One region of the Ensifer sp. KUDG1 genome, then DNA from elsewhere that is predicted to be linked to it. Evidence: predicted binding sites of a transcription regulator. Region 1 holds the regulator's gene; each other region holds the start of a gene.
The links. Region 1 encodes LexA, which represses DNA repair genes until DNA is damaged. Its sites were predicted from a motif close to TGTTCNNNNTGTGTTCNG; they were not measured.

Region 1 (3,274 bases):
TCGAGCTGCAGGGCGACGTCATATTCCCGCTGCGGCTCGATGGATTTCCACTCGGCATTGCCGATCGAAAGAAACGCCAGGTTCGCCGACCCCCGCGGATAAAACCCGATACGAAGGATCGCGCCGGCATCATAGCTCGTCGCGGCGTAACACGAGCCTCCAAGGGAAGGATCGGACCCCACCGTCCAGGCGTTGATCCGTTTCCAGATGTTCGAACGCCCTTCTTCAGCAGACGCCGCTCCGGCCGTGAGCAACAGACCGAGCACCACCAACGACAATCTACGCATGCAATTACTCCACTTTCCACGCAAAGTTATCTTTTTTTGACCTCCTGTCGAGACGGTGAAGCCCCTTCCTCGCAGGGATTTTTGCGCATCCCCCACCCCCGGCCCCAGAGCCGATAGTGCCGGTGCGTTCTTCGCCCGTCGCAAGAGGAACGGTCAAGATGAACTCGAGGTGCAGCGGCTGGCGCAAATCAGACACAGCCTGCAGGCAAAGAGCTGTTGAACACGGCAGAGTGATCGCCATGCTTGCTGGACTTCGGAACGAAAGCACGGTTCACATCGTTTCCCACCCTGTAGTGCCACCCCTTCATCAAGTGGACGTTCCCCGTGCTTGCCGCCCTGCTTCTCGCTTCGATAGTCGCATCGCCCAATATGCCTGACGTCAAGCTCAGCGCTGCGACGGTGGATGAACTCCAGACCGATTTCGAACGGGCCGTGCCGTGCCACCAGATCGATGGACGCAACGTGTGGAAGGGCGCGCTGGCGTTCTACATCCAGTCCTTCGTTTATGACGGCGACACGCCCGTCGCGACCGACGCGGCCGACGCGGTGCTTCCGGAAGACAACAGCGCAGAGACGGTGAAGGAGTTCGAGGACGCCTGCTCGACCTCGCAAGCGACCTAAATCTCTCCTCATAGAGCCCCGTGATTCGCTCGAATCAGCTGCGCGACTGGTGCCTGCCGGCGCGTTTTTGGCACGCACCGTCGCCGATAGGCGCCCTGCTCCCGCAAAAGTGACCGATCGACACCCGCAGAAGCGGCCAATTGCCTGAATTCACGGAATTTTAGGCACTTGCGGAACACATATGGAACAGATAGTGTCTGTTCTTGATTTGTTTCACGCCTCTGGAGCGACGTGCCATGCTGACCCGCAAGCAACAGGAATTGCTTCTGTTCATTCACGAACGCATGAAGGAGTCGGGCGTACCGCCGTCATTCGATGAAATGAAGGATGCGCTCGACCTGGCGTCGAAGTCCGGCATCCACCGTTTGATCACCGCGCTCGAAGAACGCGGCTTCATTCGCCGGCTGCCGAACCGGGCGCGCGCGCTCGAAGTCATCAAGCTTCCGGAAGCCTACGCCGCCGGCCAGCAGCAGCCGCGCAGAGGCTTCTCGCCGAGCGTGATCGAAGGCAGCCTTGGAAAGCCGCCGGCGGCCGCTCCTGCCGCGCCGAAGCCCGCCCCAGTTGCCGAAAGCACGTCAGTTTCCGTCCCGGTGATGGGGCGCATCGCTGCCGGCGTTCCGATCTCGGCAATCCAGAACAACACCCATGACATCACCGTGCCGCTCGACATGATCGGCAGCGGCGAACATTACGCCCTTGAAGTGAAGGGCGATTCGATGATCGAGGCCGGCATCTTCGATGGCGACACGGTGATCATCCGCAACGGCAACTCGGCCAATCCCGGCGACATCATCGTGGCGCTCGTGGACGACGAGGAAGCGACGCTGAAGCGCTTCCGTCGCAAGGGCGCGTCGATTGCGCTCGAAGCCGCCAACCCCGCCTACGAGACGCGCATCTTCGGACCGGATCGCGTGAAGATCCAGGGCAAGCTTGTCGGGCTGATCCGCCGCTACCATTGAGCTGCAGGCAGAACACCGGATCAAAAAAGAGCCTCGCCAAGGCAATTGGCGAGGCTCTTTCCATTTCGGGTGAAATCCAGATCGTCTATTCGTGGATCGTATATTCTCCGAGCTCGCAGAGATCCTGCGTGTCCTCGGTCGTATCGAGGGCCGAGCCCTCCTCGAATTCGAATCGCATGTCGTATTTGCAGACGTCCCGCCCGTCGGCAATGGTGATCTCCATGCTCTCGCCGGGGTTCAGGACCTGCCGACCGAAAACATCGTCTTCCCACTCATTGACGCCGACCGGTGACGTATAGAAGTTCGTCAGTACCACGCTGGTGTTGTTCTTCAGCTGGAAAACCAGGTCGTCAGCGTGCGCCTCAATAGCGGTCGCCGCAAAACACGCCAACGCCGTCAGGATCAGTCTCTTTTTCATTGATGCCATTGCCTCCGTTCTTAATGTTGACGGACGCTACCGATGCGGCTGATCTCAGCGGAGTCATCGTTCCCCCTCTACCGATTTCACCGAAGCGATAAGATCCGACGGAGGCATAGGAGACGTGGCTTGCGCGGACGTGGGGTCGCGAAACGACCCGCGCTGCCCTAAGGCAGAACGTCAAACCAATTCAAACGAGGTGAGATTTTTGGAGGCCTCGCCCGGAATTGAACCGGGGTACAAGGATTTGCAGTCCTCTGCGTCACCACTCCGCCACGAGGCCTCACAGCTCGGATAACCAAGCGTTGGCGCGGATTTAGAATGATTGCAGAAAAACCGCAAGAGGCATTTTCTGAAAAACGCGCCGTCGATTTGTTGGATAGATACTTTCCACAGAACGATCGCCGATGCCCGCCGATCGGCTCCCGGTTGATCTCAGCACCAGGGCGTCGGGCGTCCATCCCACGGGCGCACGAGCCCCTCGGAGACAAGCACGCGTCCAAGAGATTGATCGCCACGGGTAACCAGGCGCAGTTTTTCGCCGGCCTTGGCGTCTGATCGCCCGCCTGCCGAAACCAGCTTGAAGTCGCCCGCGTTCAGCAACTCGCGCAGGCGCTGCTTGGCGTAGAAGCCGCGCGAACGCTCCTTGTCGCAGCTTGCCTGGCGGATTCGCGGCGCATCGACGTCGGCGACACGGATCGTCTCGCCATGAAAGACGAAGGTGGAGCCATCGATCACGCAGTTGTCGTTGCGAATGCCGCAGAAATAAAACTGGTCGGTGCGGATGGACGCCGTCTTCACCTCTTCATTCGGCCGCACGACGGGGGTTGGCGGCGTGACGCCGACATTCACCGACGGCACCGGTGCGGCCAGGGCGACCTTCGTGACCGGGTCGGGCTTCGGATTAGGCTTGTGCCTGTCCGCCTGATGCGCGACGCGCTCCTGCGCTTCAGGAACGGCACGCGGAGGCTTCGGCTTCGTTTCCGTTC
Region 2 (3,274 bases), on a different contig from region 1:
GCAAGATGCTGATCCATCCGGCGCAGATCGGCCCGGCGAACGAGCGCTTCGGCGTCGAGCAGGTCGCCGTCGACGAGGCCCGCGCGATCATCGCCGCTTTTGCGCTCTCGGAAAATGCCGGCAAGGGCGTCATCAATCTCAACGGACGCATGGTCGAGCGGCTGCATCTCGACCAGGCCGTAACGCTTGCCGCCAAGGCGGACCTCATCGAACAACGAAAGACAAGATCTTGAAACTCTACCGCTTCCTGACCGGCCCTGACGACGCTTCCTTCTGCCACAAGGTGACGGCGGCGCTGAACCAGGGCTGGAGCCTGCACGGCTCGCCCACCTATGCCTTCAATGCCGATACGCAGCACATGCAGTGCGGCCAGGCGGTGGTCAAAGAGGTCGAGGACAAGGATTACACCCCGGATATCAAGCTGTCGGAACAGTAGTGGCGCTGCCGTCGGCGGCTGCCCCTCACCCTAGCCCTCTCCCCGCAGGCGGGGAGAGGGGACGTGCCAGCTCACGATGTCGCGGAACGGAGTTGCCGTCGGCGGGATGTCGGGGGCGTATTGTTGAGGCGAGTGGGTGCCGCGAGTCTCCTTCGCCCCGCTTGCGGGGAGAAGGTGGCCGGCAGGCCGGATGAGGGGCAAAGCGAAACGGTAAGCCCTGCTCTTTAAGTCACGCAATCCCGGACGGAAAACCGCTTCAACTTTCCTGGAATTGCTTAGCCGCCGACGTGCTCGACGCTCGCCTCGATCCGTTCCATGTCGTCGTCGGAGAGGCCGAAATGGTGGCCGATCTCGTGGATCAGAACGTGGGTGATGATGTCGCCGAGCGTCTCCTCGTTCTCCGCCCAGTAGTCGATGATCGGGCGGCGATAGAGGGTGATGCGGTTCGGAAACTGGCCGGTTTCCATGGTGAAGCGTTCGCTGATGCCGCTGCCTTCGAAGAGGCCGAGCAGGTCGAAGGGCGTTTCCAGCGCCATGTCCTCGAAAACGTCGTCGCTCGGGAAGTCGGCAACTTCGATGACAAGGTCGGTCGTCAGCTGGCGGAATTCCTGCGGCAGGTGGCCATAGGCCTCCAGCGCAAGCTGCTCGAAAGTGGTAAGCGTCGGTGCGTGGCGTTCCCGCCAATCATCGGTCTGGTCAATGCGGGCCATAGGCACTCCTTGTTGCCCTCCATATAGCGATTTTGCCTTTGTTTTTCGAGTGTTGAATTCCTTGACCACAGGGACAGGAATAAATTCTTAGAATTGGCTGTTGACTCATTTAGGAAGCTCTGGAATCTAATAGAACATAACATGAACATACTGATGGGAGTTGACCGTCATGGCCGACACAGCCGTGCAGCGGGAGACGGTACTTTCGCTCCGAGAAACCATAGCCAGGATCGAAAACCGTCGGCTTCCGGGCGTTGTGCGCGCCGCCAAGGCGGCCGATCCCGGCGGCTTCCGTCAGCGGGAAGAAGACGAGCCCGGCCGCAAGGCGCTGGCGCTCGGCGTTCCCGATCTGGACGATCTTCTCGAAGGCGGCCTGCCGCTCGAAGGCATGACGGAAATCCGCAATGCCGAGACGCGCGATGCGGGTGCTGCCGCCGGTTTTGCCGCAGCACTCGGCGTGCTCTGCCAACGGGCGCGGCTTGAAAAGGGCGAGCCGTCCGCCCCCGTTCTCTGGATCAGCCAGTCGATGGCTTCCAACGAGGCGGGCATGCCCTATGGCCTGGGTCTGAAGGCCTTTGGTCTCGATGTCCGCGGCCTCGTCTTCAGCCTGCCGCGCACGATAAAGGATGCGCTCTGGATCGCCGAGGCCGCACTTTCCGTGCCGAGCTTCTGCGCTGTCATCCTCGAAATTCGCGGCAACCCGGCTGCCCTGGCACTCAGCGAGAGCCGGCGCCTGCATGTGCGCTCGCGCGCCGGCCACGTCCCCCTTCTGCTTTTGCGCCAATCCGGACACGAGGAGGCGAGCAGCGCCTTCTTCCGCTTCCTCGTCGAGCCGGCGCCGGCGCGCGAGCGACCGCTACCGGATGGATCGATGCTTCGCGGCAGCATCGGCCATCCCGTCTTTCACGTCATTGCCGAGAAGAGCAGGGCTCCTGCGCCGCTCGGCTTCTTCCTGGAGTGGAACCCCCATGACCGCCGCCTTTACCCCGTCGAGCCCCTACCAGCCGCTGCTGCGGCAGATCCAGAACCAGCGCATTCTGTCGCTCGCCTTTCCGCATCTTCCGGCCGATCGGGTCGCGCGCAAGCGCTGGGGGAACTCGTGGCTTTCCCGCGGGCGTCCTGAACATCCGCCCGTCGTCTTCGCCGACAAGGTGAAGAGCGCGATGCGTCTCGTTGCGCTCGATGGTTTTGCTGAAAAGCGTGGGTTTCATATCGGCCAGGGGGTCGCCGAAGCGCGGGCCATGTGTCCCGAGATCGACGTGCTGCCGGCCGATCCCGCCGCCGATCGGGCTCTGCTTGCAGGGCTGGCGGACTGGTGCAGTCGCTACACGCCGCTCGTCGCGCTCGATGGCGACAGCGGCCTCTTTCTCGACATTACCGGCTGCGCCCATCTTCTCGGCGGGGAAAAGGCGCTGCTCGACGATCTGCTCGCCCGCCTTTTCCATCTGGGCGTCGAGGCCCGGGCGGCGATCTCCTCGTCCGCCGGGCTCTCCTGGGCGGTGGCGCGTTTCGGCTCCGACGCTATCCTTGCCGAGGACGAGGCGGCGCGGGCGCTGGCGCCGTTGCCGATGGCAGCACTCCGGCTGCCGCGGGAAACGATCGAAACACTGGGCCGGGTCGGACTCAAGCAGATCGGCGACCTGATCGAGGCGCCGCGTGCGCCGCTTGCTCGCCGGTTCGGCGCAACCCTGCTTCTGCGTCTCGACCAGGCGCTCGGGCGCGAGGACGAGCCGCTGTCGCCACGGCTGCCGGTCGCAGCCCTTTCGGCAGAGCGGCGGCTCGGCGAGCCGGTCCAGGGTGAAGACGATATATTGGGCCTGACGGAAGAACTGGCACTGCGGCTGAAACCGGAGCTGGAGAAGCGCGGCGAGGGCGGACGCTTGTTCGAGCTTCTGCTTTTCCGCGTTGACGGTGCGGTCTTCCGCATCGCCGCCGGTACCTCCTCGCCGCTCAACGATCCGCGGCGTGTCGCCGGTCTTTTCCGCGAGCGCCTGCAGGCGGTGCACGACGATCTCGATGCCGGCTTCGGCTTTGAAATCCTCCGGCTTTCGGTGCCGAAGAGCGAAAAATACGAGGTGATGCAGGAGGATTTCTCCGGCACGCCGGATCGCGCGCGTCCGCTTGCCGC
Region 3 (3,274 bases), on a different contig from region 1:
AAAGGACGGCGTGCCCTTGAAGGCGCGGCCGGTCACGTCCTCGATGATGTTCACCAGAAGCTCGGCGCTCGGGTAAACCATGCGATAACGGTAACCGCTGCCACCGGGATGGCCGTCATGGATCTCGTCGGGGTTGATGAGATAGAAAAAGCCCGGGCCTGCTTCCGAGCGCTCGCCCTTGATCTTGCTGATCTGCGAACCGGCCTCGATGGCGCCGATGCTGAAAGTCTCGTGCGCATGCGGCGCGAATTCGTGGGTGATAAAAGTCGCCGTCAGACATTCCATGCCCATGAAACGGGGATCCCGCCAGAAGCGCGTGCGCTCGGCGCCCTCAATCGGCGTGTCATCGATGGCCTGCTGCTGCGAAATCGTCTGCATGGGGAGAGAATAGTGATGCCACGCGCCCGCGTCTTGCACAAAAGTGCTCGTTCAAAACCGAGGCGCTTTCAATCGGTGCGACAGGCCGGCATTTGCGACAGTGGGCGCTAGGCTGTATTGCTCTTGGATCGTCCACGGCAGAGTACCCGGCATGCTCCCTCCAGAATTTCTCGCCGCCTCCAACCGGCTCACCATCGACCTCGGCGCCCTCACCGACAACTGGCGCGCGATGAATGCCCGCTCGGGCAAAGCGCGGGCGTCGGCAGTCTTGAAGGCGGACGCCTACGGCCTTGGAATCGATCAGGCAGCCACTGCCCTCTATGCCGCTGGCGCGCGCGACTTCTTCGTCGCCAATGCCGAGGAAGGTGCCGATCTCCGCCCCCTGGTTCCGGACGGCCGGATCTACATTCTCGCCGGCATGTGGCCCGGCAACGAGGCGCTTTTCTTCGACAATGACCTGGTGCCGGTCATCAATTCGGACGAGCAGCTGGCCGTGTTCATGGCCGCACTCTCCGAACGGGGCGACCACCCTTGCGTGCTGCATGTCGATACCGGCATGAACCGGCTCGGCCTTACGGTCGAGCAGGCCGCTGCGCTTGCGACAGACCCGGCGCGGCCGGCGAGCTTTTCGCCGGTGCTGATCATGAGCCACCTCGTCTGCGCCGACGATCCCGACCACCGGCTGAACGGCATTCAGCTCCGGCGCTTTCACGAAGCGACCGCCGCCTATGAAGGCGTCGATGCGAGCCTTGCCAACTCCGGCGGCGTTTTCCTCGGGCCCGACTATCATTTCGACCTGACCCGGCCGGGCATCGCCGTTTATGGCGGCGAGGCGGTGAATGACGTCCCCAACCCGATGAAGCCGGTGGTGACCGCCGAAGCGCGGATCATCCAGGTGCGCGATGTGGCCGCCGGCGGCACAGCGAGCTATGGCGCATCCGCCCGCTTCGACCGCGACAGCCGTATCGCGACCGTCGCAGTCGGCTACGCCGATGGATACCACCGCTCGGTCTCCGGCGGCGGCGTAACCCTCAGGCAGGCAACGCCATCAGGGGCCTTCGGCTTCCTGCATGGCCGGAAAGTGCCGCATGTCGGCCGCGTCACCATGGATCTCAGTCTTTTCGACGTCACCGACCTTCCCACGGGTACTGTGCGGCCGGGCGATTACATCGAGCTCTTCGGGCGGCACGTCGCCATAGACGATGTCGCGCGCGCCGGCGGTACGATCGGCTACGAGATGCTGACCAGCCTCGGACATCGCTATGCCAGGCACTATGTCGGCGGCGCGTGACGCCGTCCCTCATATCATTTTTCAGTCATTCCCACTGAAATTCACCTTTTGTTCCGCGTTTCGCGGCATTATGTGACGATACAAGTGATTCTTTTCCGCCGACGTCCGATCGCGACGTCGGCGGTCTCACATTCCGAAAGTCGATGCCGATGGCGAAAGCGCGTACCCAATTCATCTGCCAGAACTGCGGCACGGTCCACACCCGCTGGGTGGGCAAGTGCGAAGGCTGCGGCGAGTGGAACACGATCATCGAGGACAATCCGACGGCAGGCATCGGTGGCGGTCCGTCGCGGGCGCCGAAGAAGGGACGCCCGGTGGCGCTCACCACGCTCTCGGGCGAGATCGAAGACGCGCCACGGATTCAGACAGGCATCTCGGAGCTCGACCGGGTGACCGGTGGCGGCTTCGTGCGCGGCTCGGCGCTGCTCGTCGGCGGTGATCCCGGCATCGGCAAGTCGACCGTACTGATGCAGGCAGCGGCAGCACTTTCGCGCCGCAATCATCGCGTCATCTATGTCTCGGGCGAAGAGGCCGTGGCGCAGGTGCGCCTTCGCGCCCAGCGGCTCGGCGCTGCCGACAGCGACGTGCTGCTCGCCGCCGAGACCAATGTCGAGGACATTCTGGCAACGCTTTCTGAAGGCAAGCGCCCGGATCTGGTGATCATCGATTCGATCCAGACGCTCTGGAGCGACATCGTCGATTCGGCGCCGGGCACGGTGACCCAGGTTCGCACCGGCGTGCAGGCGATGATCCGCTTTGCCAAGCAGACGGGAACTGCCGTCGTGCTCGTCGGCCACGTCACCAAGGAGGGCCAGATCGCCGGTCCGCGCGTTGTCGAGCACATGGTCGATGCCGTGCTCTATTTCGAAGGCGACCGCGGCCATCACTACCGCATCCTGCGCACCGTCAAGAACCGCTTCGGCCCGACCGACGAGATCGGCGTGTTCGAGATGTCGGACAAGGGCCTGCGCGAGGTTGCCAACCCGTCGGAGCTCTTCCTCGGCGAACGCAACGAAAAATCGCCGGGCGCCGCCGTCTTTGCCGGCATGGAGGGCACCCGCCCCGTCCTCGTCGAAGTGCAAGCGCTGGTCGCGCCGACCTCGCTCGGCACGCCGAGACGCGCGATCGTCGGCTGGGATTCCGCGCGGCTCTCGATGATCCTCGCCGTGCTCGAAGCCCATTGCGGCGTGCGGCTCGGCCAGCACGACGTCTATCTCAACATTGCCGGCGGTTACCGCATTTCCGAGCCGGCAGCAGACCTGGCTGTGGCTTCCGCACTGGTTTCATCGCTTGCCGGGCTTGCCCTTCCGGCGGATTGCGTCTATTTCGGCGAAGTCAGCTTGTCGGGTGCCATCCGGCCGGTTGCGCATACCGCACAACGCCTTAAGGAAGCCGAGAAGCTCGGGTTCTCGCAGGCGGTCCTGCCGTCCGCTTCGACCGAACTGCCGAAAAACGGCAATGGCCGCTGGAGCGAGATGGAAAGCCTGCCCGATCTGGTGGCGCGCATCGCGGGGTCGCGAAACGCACTGAGACCGGCGGAGGACGAAGACTGAAGATGCGGATGTCGCAGGCCGCCCTTTAAGGGCCGCAAACAGGCTGAAAATG

Region 2: M2267_RS21850 (ImuA family protein) is a predicted target of LexA. The motif match lies at 1,277-1,294, and genes of this name have one in related genera.
Region 3: radA (DNA repair protein RadA) is a predicted target of LexA. The motif match lies at 1,708-1,725, and genes of this name have one in related genera.

The regions. Positions count from the first base shown of each region.
Region 1 covers NZ_JBNDIG010000002.1:962,889-966,162, forward strand. Annotated here, with positions in the region: gene M2267_RS10205 (hypothetical protein) at 1-383, opposite strand, end outside; gene M2267_RS10210 (hypothetical protein) at 657-908, shown strand; gene lexA (transcriptional repressor LexA) at 1,145-1,867, shown strand; gene M2267_RS10220 (hypothetical protein) at 1,953-2,285, opposite strand; tRNA gene M2267_RS10225 (tRNA-Cys) at 2,495-2,568, opposite strand; gene M2267_RS10230 (thermonuclease family protein) at 2,721-3,274, opposite strand, start outside.
Region 2 covers NZ_JBNDIG010000009.1:151,158-154,431, forward strand. Annotated here, with positions in the region: gene M2267_RS21835 (HpcH/HpaI aldolase/citrate lyase family protein) at 1-233, shown strand, start outside; gene M2267_RS21840 (DUF1737 domain-containing protein) at 230-436, shown strand; gene M2267_RS21845 (metallopeptidase family protein) at 712-1,146, opposite strand; gene M2267_RS21850 (ImuA family protein) at 1,316-2,269, shown strand; gene M2267_RS21855 (DNA polymerase Y family protein) at 2,184-3,274, shown strand, end outside.
Region 3 covers NZ_JBNDIG010000005.1:291,996-295,269, forward strand. Annotated here, with positions in the region: gene M2267_RS15860 (AraC family transcriptional regulator) at 1-378, opposite strand, end outside; gene alr (alanine racemase) at 530-1,669, shown strand; gene radA (DNA repair protein RadA) at 1,819-3,222, shown strand.